DNA from 2 places in the Yersinia antarctica genome. Region 1 is predicted to be linked to the other one. Evidence: predicted binding sites of a transcription regulator. Region 1 holds the regulator's gene; the other holds the start of a gene.

Region 1 (6,224 bases):
TGTGACGCCAGATATTCTGACCACGGCGAAAGCCTTAGGTGGTGGTTTCCCTATCAGTGCGATGCTAACCACGGAAGAAATTGCGTCGGTAATGGCGGTGGGAACTCACGGCACCACCTGTGGGGGCAATCCTCTGGCCTGTGCCGTCGCTGAGGCTGCTCTGGATGTGATTAATACCCCTGAGGTACTTAATGGTATTGAACAGCGCCACAGCCTGTTTGTGCAGGCGCTGCAAGAGATCAATAACAAGTATCACCTGTTTGACGATATCCGTGGCATGGGGTTATTGATTGGTGCCGAGTTAACGCCGCAATACCATGGCCGTGCGCGCGAGTTGCTGATGGCTGCGGCGGCTAATGGCTTGATGGTCCTCAATGCCGGGCCAAATGTGTTGCGGTTAGCCCCTTCATTAGTGGTGGAGCTGGATGATATCAAACAAGGAATGGCGCGGTTAGAGCAAGCCATCGCCAGTCTGGTCCAGGGTTAACTCAATTATGGAGAGGTATTTTGCCTCTCCATTGCTATACATGCTCCCGTAATCTCTGACTGCGCCAAATACCGTGATGGGGTTGTTGTTGCCAAGCCATGGCAGACACCGTATGCATCACGCTTAAGTGTGACAAAACCCGGCGTAAATTACGTTCCAACTCAGAAATTTGTGTGTCCGGTGTGACATCCGGCATCTGCACGAAATCGTTATTCCCCTCGCTGTTGTCTGACTCCAGCCGTTGCTGGCATTGCTGAATGGCTATCTCACAGAGTTGTAAATAATCTGCCGCCAGTTCGACGCTGAGCTGAATGTGATATTTACCTGGTACTGAACTCCCCAAGGGATAAGCCCGCGTCAGGATAGTCATCTCATTGATATGCCCAACAATCAACTCACTGTGAGTGGCCCATAATCGCATATCTGCCAAATATTTTGAGTTGAACCCCGGCTCTTGCATCGCCTGATTTAAGGAGCTTAACACGGTGTTACTGGCCTTATTTACTTCAATGCGTTTATAGGCCAGTTGGTTGATATCAGGCTCAGGCGTCAGCAGCAAGCGCAAAATCTTCTGATATGCCTCTAGCGCCTGATGGGCATTCTTACGCAGTAAACCGCTCTGCCACTGAGGCCACAGCCATAGGGCGCTGGCAAAGGCCAATGCGCAGCCAATTAAGGTATCTAGCAATCGCGGAACCAAGAAGTCAGCGCCTTCTCCGGTCAATAATTGCAAGATATAGACTGCGGTTATGGTTCTGCCAACAACAGATAGCCCGTAGTTTTTACGTTGAACCAGATAAGCGGCAAGGGTAATGAGCAGCATAATGCCAAGGGTGGCACCCTCTGGCATTGGCAGATGCAATAGACCAGCTGCCAATATCAGCCCAATCAAGGTGCCGAGTGCACGGTGATGGATTCGTACCTTGGTGGCGTTATAACCGTTCTGCGTTACCAGCATCACAGTAAGCAAAATCCAATAAGGTTTGGGTAGATGAATTAAGTTACCGATATAGCTACCTGCTGCCAGTGTTACGCCCAGACGAGCCGCTTCCCGCAGTGCACCTGATTTGAACGACAGATAGCTGATCAACGCCGGCCAGAAAGGTTGTGGTTGTTGGCTGGACATCAGGTCACGGTCATACAGTGGTCGCCGGTCACTCAATAGCTGGGTCACGTGGCTGATATGGTAGTAGTAGAATTGTGCGACCGGGTTGTCTGGGTGTGCCTGTGCGATGCTTGCCAGTTCTGTCAGACCATCATCGGCAGTGAAATGCTCATCAGCATGGTGGTGATAGAGAATGTCGTTGGCGATGCTGCGCATTTGAGCTGAGATTTTCTGGCAATTACGGCGTATCACGCTCTCAATCTGTGTCTGCTCCATTAACTCTTGTGCTTTTTCTGGCTGAATCAGGGCCGCAGTAATGTGCTCTTGCAAATCGAGAGCCATTTGGAACAATCCCAACAACCGTTTTTGTTCTTTCTTCGTGGTGTTATGAATCAGATTAAATTGCTGATAAAGCTGATTAATCTTGTCCATAATCGCCTGTTGTCTGTCCAGCAGCGGCGGTATCGATTTTTCCGGCTCAAGGTGCTGAGCAAACAGGCTGTATTTGGTGTCACAATAATCGGCTAGTAAGCGATAAAGCTGACTCAAAGGTTCGCGAATCGGTTGATCCTTGCAGAGTCGGAACCATAACCCGTTAAACACCCCATACCACAGTGTCCCTACGGCACACAGCAACGGGGCTTGCCAGATCGGAGCGCGGCCCACCATGCTGAGGCTGAAAATAGCAGCAATCAGTGCCGCGGGTAACAAATGGCCATTCAATTGGCTAATCGCCCCACTCACTCCTAGAACTAATGCCAGGCTGAGCATGACAGCAGGCAACGGAATACCCCATAGCAGCAGTTGCTGGGTTAGGAAGCTACTCACAGTAAACAGCGCGCCGCCGACCAGCAGACGCCGGAAAAAATGTTGGTGTGGTGTATCCAGTGAGGCAATGTTGCAACAGGCGGGTATCAGAGAAAACATCAAGCCCAGCCGAAGTTCGCCGAGAGCGAACCCTAATGCTGCAGGCAGGCAGAGCACTAATGTTTGGCGTAGTGCGTAATTAACTTCAGGATGATAAATAAGCCGTTGCCATTTCATAAAGGCCCCAGAAATTTATTGATCACAAAAGATTAAAAAACTGATGCCGACAGTATCGGCACCAGTTTAGGGGGAATTAACGGGTGCCGTAGACGACAATCGTTTTACCGTGTGCGGAGATCAGGTTTTGATCTTCCAGCATTTTTAGTATCCGCCCCACGGTTTCGCGGGAGCAGCCAACTATCTGACCAATTTCCTGGCGGGTAATTTTAATCTGCATCCCATCTGGGTGGGTCATGGCATCAGGTTGTTTTGCCAGATTAAGCAGCGTTTGTGCAATACGCCCAGTCACATCAAGGAAAGCAAGGTTGCCCACTTTCTCAGATGTAATCTGTAAGCGACTCGCCATCTGTGAAGATAGGCGCATTAAAATATCTGGATTGACCTGAATCAGCTGACGGAATTTTTTGTAAGAAATTTCAGCCACTTCACAGGCGGTTTTTGCTCTAACCCAGGCGCTACGTTCTTGGCCTTCTTCAAATAATCCAAGTTCGCCGATGAAATCTCCCTGATTAAGATAGGAGAGAATCATCTCTTTACCTTCCTCATCTTTGATAAGCACCGCAACGGAGCCTTTCACGATGTAGTAAAGCGTTTCGGCCTTTTCACCTTGGTGAATCAGCGTACTCTTCGATGGATATTTGTGGATATGGCAATGAGACAGGAACCATTCGAGAGTCGGGTCTGTTTGTGGCTTGCCGAGAACCATTCGCTGTTATCCTCTGTTGTTATCGCTGCCTAACATAACAGGGCTCAGAGTTCCCTGTACGGCGTGCTTATAAAATACACTTTCTCGTAGCATATTAATTTGCTCAACTGCCGAAAGGTATAGCCAAGATACGTACCGGGTAGAAACCCTCCACTGAGTATTGAGAAGCTACCCTATTTAATTCTAGAAACAACACTTTCGGTTCTGTTTGTAGCACAGGATGAAGCCAGTGTCTTGTGTTGTATCGCTTCAGCATGATGAACATCGGGTTACATTGCCAGTTTGTAAATGAAAGGGTAGTCTGGATCAGAAAATTTAACCGGGAGCAAGAGTTATGCAGGCACGTGTAAAGTGGGTTGAGGGGCTGACATTTTTGGGTGAATCGGCATCAGGTCATCAGGTGTTGATGGACGGTAATGCTGGAGACAAAGCACCGAGTCCGATGGAAATGTTATTAATGTCAGCAGGCGGTTGTAGCGCGATTGATGTGGTCTCTATTTTACAAAAAGGCCGCAATGATGTGCGTGATTGCGAAGTGACATTAACCTCGCAGCGTCGCGAAGAGGCACCGCGTCTATTTACGCAAATCAACCTGCATTTTATTGTCAGCGGCAAAGGTCTGACCGACAAAATTGTGGAACGAGCCGTTGAGCTGTCAGCAGAAAAGTATTGCTCCGTCTCACTGATGTTGGGTAAAGCGGCGACGATTACCCACAGTTTTGAGATCCGTGACATCGCCTAAGCAAACCCTTCGTACTTGAAGCTGCAGGGTTGTTAGCTGCGTTCGCTCACCCGAATCACTTACTTATGTAAGCTCATCGGGATGAGTTCGTTTGCTGCCTACCTGCAGCTCCAATTACTTTGGGTTGGGATAGAGTCAAATTATTTTTTTCTCTCCAGCCATTGCTATACTGCGGCTTCAAGAATGAAGGAGATTAACCGATTTTCTCCCCTTCCAGCAACTGCTGCACTAGCGGCGCCATAATCAGCTCCATTGCCAGCCCCATTTTTCCGCCGGGTACCACCAATGTATTGATATTAGAGATAAATGATCCTTGCAACATCGCCAGTAAGTAAGGGAAATCAATTTGATCCAAACCCCGGAAATGAATAACCACAAAGCTTTCATCCAGTGACGGAATCGCTTTGGCAGCAAACGGATTTGATGTGTCAACGGTTGGCACGCGCTGGAAGTTGATATGAGTGCGTGAGAACTGCGGCGTAATGTAGTTGATATAATCATCCATGGAGCGCACTACGGAATCCATCACCGCTTCACGCGAATGGCCGCGTTCGCCGGTATCGCGTACTAATTTCTGAATCCACTCCAGATTGACGATAGGTACCACGCCCACCAACAGATCGACGTGTTTCGCCACATCATGATGTTCAGTCACCACGCCGCCATGCAGCCCTTCATAAAACAGCACGTCGGTGGGTTGTGGTAATGCTTCCCACGAGGTAAACGTGCCGGGAATTTGGTTGTATGGCACCGCTTCATCATAGGTATGTAAATACTTACGTGAACAGCCAGTGCCGTGTTCACCGTATTCCGACACACTTTGCTCCAACTGGCCAAAGTCATTGGCTTCGGGGCCAAAATAGCTGATATGTCGGCCTTGATCTCGTGCTTTACGGATGGCGGCATCCATCTCAGGGCGGGTATAGCGATGGAAACTGTCACCTTCAATTTGCGCTGCGCGAATATTCAATTGCTGAAAGATCTTACGGAACGCCAGGCTAGTGGTGGTTGTCCCTGCGCCACTTGAGCCGGTAACGGCTATAACCGGATGTTTAGTCGACATATTAGCTGTAACTCCATGGGGGTTAGATCTTCAGTGACTGGGCTGCAATCGCCTGTTTTTTTATCGTTGATGATTATTTTTAGGGCAAAGTGGCGGGCTTGTCACCCTGTTTCAGCCAATGTCTTCGTAACAGCGAGAGGACTATTGCTGCTCTTCTGCTCCGGCGCGAAATGCGCTGCGCGGCATAATATTGATGGTTTCATGTAATTCGGACCACACCAATATGGCTTCACCGCTGATCAACTGGCGGCGCACATCCTCGACTTTTTGCGCTAATGAGCGCTCATGCTCGCCGTAATCGGTACCTTCACGTAACACAAAGGCTTCAAGTAAGTTATCCAGCGTTTCACCGTCAACTTGCTGCCAGGGAACTATCATTGCTGTTGCTCCAGATAAGGGGAAAGCCAGGCCGGAATACGTTGTTCCAGCCACATTTGTGGGTGTTTCAATGAGCCACTGACGAAACCAACGTGACCGCCATGTTCGGTTAACTGATAGTCAATATTGGCCGGTAACTCGCTGAGATCCGGGATAACTTCAGCCGTCATAAACGGATCATCTTTGGCATGAATGATCAGCAGCGGAGTCGTAATCTGCGGCAATAGCGGCAGGGCGCTGCAACGGCGATAATAATCAACGGCATCATTAAAACCATGAATTTTAGCAGTAATGACATCATCAAAATCTCTGATTCGCCGCAACCCTTTCAATTGAGCCAGATCCAAAGGCAGACTTCCGGGGTAATGCAAAAGCTTACGCGTGGCATTTAACTTTAGTTGGCCCAGTAAATAATGCTGATAGACTCGGGAGAAACCTTGCTCCATACGATTAGCACAGGGTTCAAGCATCAGTGGTGCTGACACCACCACTGCGGCCTGCAACAGGCTATCTTGGCCTTGCTCTGCCAAATACATCGCCAGCATATTGCCACCCAAAGAGACCCCGACGGCGGCGGTTGGCACCTGGCCATAGCGCTCTCGAAGCCAGCGGAGAAAGAAGCGAGCATCTTCTGTTTCACCGGAGTGATAAATGCGTGACTTACGATTTGGCTCTCCACTGCATCCACGAAAATGC
Region 2 (6,224 bases), 1.8 Mb from region 1:
TCACCTTCCAATCTTTCTCATGACCAAAGAAGAAGGCTGCATCATCGAGGTTCATATGACCACCAATATCAGCCAGTGGCTGTACAGTGAAACCTGCGAAATTGCCATTATTCATACGCCGATAACCATCCAGACCGATCAGTATTCTGCCATTAATATCCCATTGCTCTCTACTCCCCGCTTTCCAGTCTTTATTTGCACTGGTGCGTAGAGAAGTGAGCTACCCACTTTTACTGGCAGCATCCATATTAATCTCAACATCACCGTATAATTTCAGATTCCCTTGTGGGGTCTCCCAGGACACTTCAGCGAATACAGGCAATGATAAAAGACTGGTAAGTCCAACCAGTATAAACTTATTCATAATAACCATCTCTATTTAGGATAATGTGAAGTAAAGTATTAGGCTCTCAAAATAAAGGCGATACTCAGCTCACCCATTTTTAAAGAGTTAATGATTTATTTATTTTTATACCCAGAAGTATCTTTTTGGCAAATAACCAGCCATGGTTAAATATTCATATTTGACCTCAGTGCAATAGTTAATTTAAATATCTCTTTGACTTACACAATGAATTTCATTTACCCAAGGCGATTTATCCTCGCTGATATAATAATACTAATTCATTGGTTAATTCACGGGCTAATAACGATGTCATTAAATGATCTTGAGCATGGACCATAATCAGTGTCATCGGTGTTTTGGCTTCCCCGGCATCTTGTTCGATAAGCTTGGTTTGCATCCGATGTGCGGCCTTGGTAAAGCCATCCGATTCTGATAACAGTGCATGCGCTTGAACAAAATCACCTTCACGGGCGGCTCGCAATGCCTCAAAACAAAGACTTCTGGCCTGACCGGCATTGACCATAATCTCCATTACGGCCTCTTCCAAATCAATCATTTCGCTCTACCTCATCAAAACCTTGATTATTTGCCGTTGCCGCAAACCATTCGCCACTTTTTTTCACGATACGTTGCTGCGTTTTCAAATCTAACTGAACAAAGCCATAACGATTCTTATAGGCATTACACCATGACCAGTTATCAATAAACGTCCACATATGATAACCAAGGCAATGGCTCCCTTGCGCCAAAGCACGGTGAACCCATTTTAAATGCTCGGAAACAAACTCAATACGATAACTATCATCTATCTGACCGTTGTGGCTGAATCGCTGTTCATTTTCGACACCCATACCATTTTCTGAAATAAAACAGCGCGGATTGCCGTAGTTTTTTCGTAAGTTGGTTAGGATATCGTAAATACCGGGTTCATAAATTTCCCAACCCCGGTGCGGGTTCATTTTGCAGCCTGGCATCTGATAATAATCGAACAGCCATTCTGGCATGAAGGGGGCTTCTGGATTAACCCGGCTATCGCGGCATTTAATTCTACGTGGCTGATAATAATTGATACCGAGTAAATCTACTTTACCCTCAACAATTAATTCACTGTCTCCAGGTTGGCAGGCAGGCAGCTGATCATAATCTTTCAGTAATGCCGTCAGCTCAGCCGGATACTCGCCGCGTAATACTGGATCGAGGAAACTGCGATTAAAAAGTAAGTCGGCGATATTAGCCGCTTTTACATCCGCAGGATTTTCAGAACGCGGATACGACGGCGTGAGATTTAAAATAATGCCAATCTCACCACCTAACTCACGTTGGCGATATTTTTTCACCGCCAAAGCATGAGCCAGCACGGTGTGATAAGCCACCGTGGCCGCCCGTTTGAAATCCACTACATTCGGATAATGGAAATCGTAGAGATAGCCACCTTCGACTGGCACGATTGGTTCGTTGAAGGTAAACCAATGTTGTACCCGGTCACCAAATAAACGAAAACAGGTATCGGCATATTCAGCATAGGCGTCCACTACATAGCGGCTTTCCCACCCCCCCAACTCCTGCATGACTGTTGGCATATCAAAATGAAACAGATTGATAAATGGGGTTATCCCCTGTGCCAGCAGTTCGTCAATGACACCATTGTAAAAATCCACTGCCTGCGGATTCACTTCACCTCGTCCGTTGGGGATCAGTCGCGCCCATGAGATGGAGGTACGGAAACTGTTGTGATTTAACTGTTTCAACAAAGCAATATCTTGCTGCCAATGTTGATAAAACGTTGATGTCTGTTGCGGCCCAATCTGCTGATGAAAACGCCCCGGTTGCTTGTCAAACCAAGTGTCCCAGACAGTGGCACTTTTACCACCACTCAAGCTTTCACCTTCGGTTTGCGGGGCTGAACTGGCACTGCCCCACCAAAAATCATGTGGAAATTGATACTTCATCATACTCTCCGTAAAGATTAATCTAATCACGACTTAGCGGGTTTCAGCTGACTCAGCAAAACTCAGTTGTTGCTCTTTTTCCTGGTCGGCTTTCAGCAGGCTGCGCTCATAAGCTTTGAGGAATGGGTAGTACATCACCGCCGAAAATACCATACATAACAGACACATAACTACTGGACTAAACGCCCAATTGGCAGCCCAGGAAGCACCAATTGGCGCAGGCGTCGTCCACGGGGTTAATGACACAACTTGCGCTATCCACCCCAATTTGGTCGCGATATAGGCCAATGTAGCGTTGATCATCGGAACGAAGATAAAAGGCAGGAAGAACACCGGGTTCATGATGATGGGGGCACCAAACAGAATCGGTTCATTAATATTAAAGAAGCTTGGGACTATCCCCATTTTGCCAATAGTACGCAGATGAATGGCTTTGCTGCGTAATAGCAGGAAGGCCAGCGGTAAAGTCGAACCCACACCACCGATCAATAGGTAGTGATCCCAGAAACCTTGCAAATAGATATGAGGTAACGGCGCTCCGGCAGCTAAAGCCGCTTGATTTAGCGCCAAATTGGTCATCCAGAACGGGTTCATGATACCGGTCACAATCAATGCGCCATGGATACCGGCAAACCACAAAATTTGGCATAACAGAACCGACAACAAAATGGCAGGTAGCGAATCTGAGGCAGAAACTAAAGGTGCCAACAGGTGCATAATCGCTTCTGGAATAATCATTCCTGTGGAGGATTCGATAAATAAATTCAGTGGATGCAATGTCGCAACCACTGCCACTACGGGGATCAGAATTTCAAAAGATCGTGCAACCCCGGTCGGCACTTCTTTCGGCAGGCGGATAGTAATATTGTGGCGTTTGAGGAATGCATACAACTCCGTGGAATACACCGCGGTCACGATGGCGGTGAAAATCCCTTGTCCTGAGAAATATTGGGTTGAAATGTGCCCATCAGCATAAGGTGCTGCTACCAGCAAAAAGGACATCAATGCCAGCAGACCGGTCATGATTGGGTCCAACTTATATTGCCGCCCAAGGCTGGCACCAATCCCCACCGAGATAAAGAAGGTCATCACCCCCATGCTGAGATTGAAAGGCAGCATCAATTGCTCGCGATAGGTACTTGAGAAGTTTAACCAACCACGGGCAAAACCCCATGTGGTGTCCGCAGAAAACGGCGGAAAAATGAACACCAGCATAAATGAACCAATAATCATAAACGGCAGTGCCGAGGTAAACCCGTCACGAATGGCGATTATGTACTTTTGTTGCCCCAGCCGCCCAGCCAGTGGCGTAATGGTTTGCTCTATCATTCCAACCATTGCTTGGTAAAGAGAACTCATGGCAGATACCTTTTATTTCACTGCATTAATAAGAGATAAGGCGAAGTCGAGCACCTTATCACCGCGTTGCATACCGTAATCCATCATGTCGATAGTCATCACCGGGATCCCTAAAGGCTCAGCGATTGCCGCCAAATCACGTTGCATATATTTCACCTGTGGTCCCAATAGCACAACCTGATAGCGGCTGAACTGTTCATTGAATTCACTGGCACCGAAAGCATCAATCTGAACCTCAAGTCCGCGCGTTGCTGCCTCAGCCAACATTTTTTTCACTAACATGCTGGTAGACATCCCGGCGGAGCAGCACAACATTATCTTTTTCATTACGTATCGCCTCAGAGTAATTTGTCATATTGAGCCTCATTGGAAACAAAATGGAAACCGGTTTCCATGCAAACAGAATAGATATGAGAGCGCGCTCAAATATTTAACCACTGAAAGATATGCAGTTGTGAAAGACGTCACAAAAAGCTAAGCACTGGGAGCTGTTTTATTGGATACTCCTTGGTAACAACGGTTTCCGTTATGATGATCGCGGTATAGAATAGATGCAGTAAGACTGGAACCAAGGAAATAGGGAACTGACCAGGCCCTCTGGCCATTGATCAGATAAAGTGGAGTGAAGTTATGTCGACTATTAATGATGTATCGCGGTTAGCCAACGTATCTAAAGCTACAGTGTCCCGGGTGTTAAGCGGTACACGCGGCGTCAAGGAAGAGAGCCGTCTGGCGGTGATGAAGGCCGTTGAGACTCTGAATTATAAACCGAATGTCATCGCCCAGTTTCTGACTGCACAGTCAACCGGGTGTGTCGGTGTGATTTGCGCTACTGAACACATTCAGCAAACAACCAGTTATCTGTTTGCCTTGGAAAAACAGTTTAGCCAGCATCAAAAGCATTTATTACTGCGTTTTGCCGACAATAGCATCGGGGTAGTAAATGCTGTCGCTGAGCTCGCCAATGGTTTGTGTGATGCCATTATCATCATCGGCGCACGCTTTGCGCTGCCATCTCATGATGAAAATATCATCATGATTGATTGTCTTGAGTCCTCTACCCCCAACAGTATTTTATTCGACCACTCATTCGCAGCAGAAACTGCCTGTCACTATTTGGTCAGTCAGGGCCGCCGACATATTGCGCTGTTAAATCATGCCTCTGGCACGGTGGCGGAACAGACGCTACTGGGTTATCAACGGGCGTTGGAGAATTACCTGATTCCCTATAACCGCAGTTTAGTGATGGGTAACGTTCACTCCTCTTCAGAGGCGTTGCAGACACTATTGAATAACGGCGCACAATTTAATGCGCTGTTGGTAATGGATGAAATCGAAGCGCAAAAGGCCATCTCGCTATTGCATGTCTTCAAGCATACCGTTCCTGATAAAGTGATGGTTTTCAGCCTGGATGGTTCAGTGCAATTACCCGGTATCCCAGCAGTGCCAGCAATCGAGTATTCATTAGAAACATTGGCGAGAAAGGTGGTCGACTTAATTGATGCCCGCGCGGGTAAACATGTAAATCCGCAGGTTTTCCGGGGTAATTTGGTTGTTCCACATGGATTAATTGAGTAACGCTAGCCCTTTAGGTGGTAGATAATGCATAGCATTCAGACCGAATATGAAACTATCCGCGCATCTCTCAGTAATAGCGCGCAGGTCATCACCCTGCTGCATATTGGTCGTGATGCAAGCACGGTAATTATTGACCCGACTGGTGCTCAATGGCCACTTACCGTGGGTGATACCCATACAGCTCAGCGCTACTTCCGCCATAATCCGCCAACGGCTGATGAGATGGAAACCGCCATTATGGTGGTTGAAGATGAAGTTATCCGTATTAGCCCTGCGCTGAATAAAACCTCGCAATTAGTCACCACCGATAGCGAGATAGCCGAGATAGCTCTGCTCGCGGGTTTGCCTTTACAGAGCGAAATGCACTTATCACTTGAGGCGGTAGAGCGGGTGTTTGACAGGCTGGCGGCGGTAATGATGGGTAGACCCGCAGCCTCTGAAGGGATACCGGCAGATAATGTGTTTGCCGCACGCCTGCTTATCCTGCGTGAGTTTATGCATCACTTGCAGTTCGCGGCGATTACGATATTGAAGTTGTAAAACGAGCATCAGTCATCAGCGCCGCCACAAGGCGCACTGTCGATGAGATTATAGCTGATGGGATTTAAAGCGGGTTGAACACTGACAGTGGCTGTTTTCGCAGCACACTGCCAGGTTCTTTTTAGCGTTTTCTTCTATCAATACAGCATGTTATTTGCGGGCTTTAGGATCCAGATTATCCGCAGGCAATTCACCCGGTAAGTAATCAGGCAAGCGGCCTGCTGGGAAGATAGCCAGCAGTGATAGCAACGCCATAATCAGTAAGCCAAATTTCAGCGCTCGTAAACGCGCCTCTTCATTGACTCGCACCGCTTCGGCAACTTGTTCCGGTGTCGCCGTCGTCTGAGCTAACACACCTTGCAGGCGGTCATTGCTGACGAAGTTGATGCTGTCCATATTGATCTGAGCCTGAATTTCTGGCGTCAGAATTGGCGTTTCAGCCACACCACGCA

The links. The regulator CRP, encoded in region 1, controls carbon source genes, mostly activating them, when cyclic AMP is high. The targets are predictions, from matches to a motif close to ATGTGANNNNNNTCACAT.
Positions count from the first base shown of each region.
Region 2: a site for CRP is predicted at 4,107-4,124, ahead of ACWJJO_RS09630 (PTS sugar transporter subunit IIB). Genes of this name have one in related genera too.

Region 1 covers NZ_JBSJQF010000001.1:282,128-288,351, forward strand. Annotated here, with positions in the region: gene argD (bifunctional acetylornithine/succinyldiaminopimelate transaminase) at 1-487, shown strand, start outside; gene ACWJJO_RS01115 (YccS/YhfK family putative transporter) at 522-2,636, opposite strand; gene crp (cAMP-activated global transcriptional regulator CRP) at 2,713-3,345, opposite strand; gene ACWJJO_RS01125 (OsmC family protein) at 3,680-4,087, shown strand; gene ACWJJO_RS01130 (phosphoribulokinase) at 4,281-5,150, opposite strand; gene ACWJJO_RS01135 (YheU family protein) at 5,292-5,528, opposite strand; gene ACWJJO_RS01140 (hydrolase) at 5,525-6,224, opposite strand, start outside.
Region 2 covers NZ_JBSJQF010000001.1:2,080,685-2,086,908, reverse strand. Annotated here, with positions in the region: partial or broken gene ACWJJO_RS09650 (carbohydrate porin) at 1-373, opposite strand, end outside; gene ACWJJO_RS09645 (PTS lactose/cellobiose transporter subunit IIA) at 597-902, opposite strand; gene ACWJJO_RS09640 (glycoside hydrolase family 1 protein) at 895-2,295, opposite strand; gene ACWJJO_RS09635 (PTS sugar transporter subunit IIC) at 2,329-3,654, opposite strand; gene ACWJJO_RS09630 (PTS sugar transporter subunit IIB) at 3,667-3,981, opposite strand; gene ACWJJO_RS09625 (LacI family DNA-binding transcriptional regulator) at 4,285-5,232, shown strand; gene ACWJJO_RS09620 (hypothetical protein) at 5,257-5,772, shown strand; gene ACWJJO_RS09615 (MFS transporter) at 5,923-6,224, opposite strand, start outside.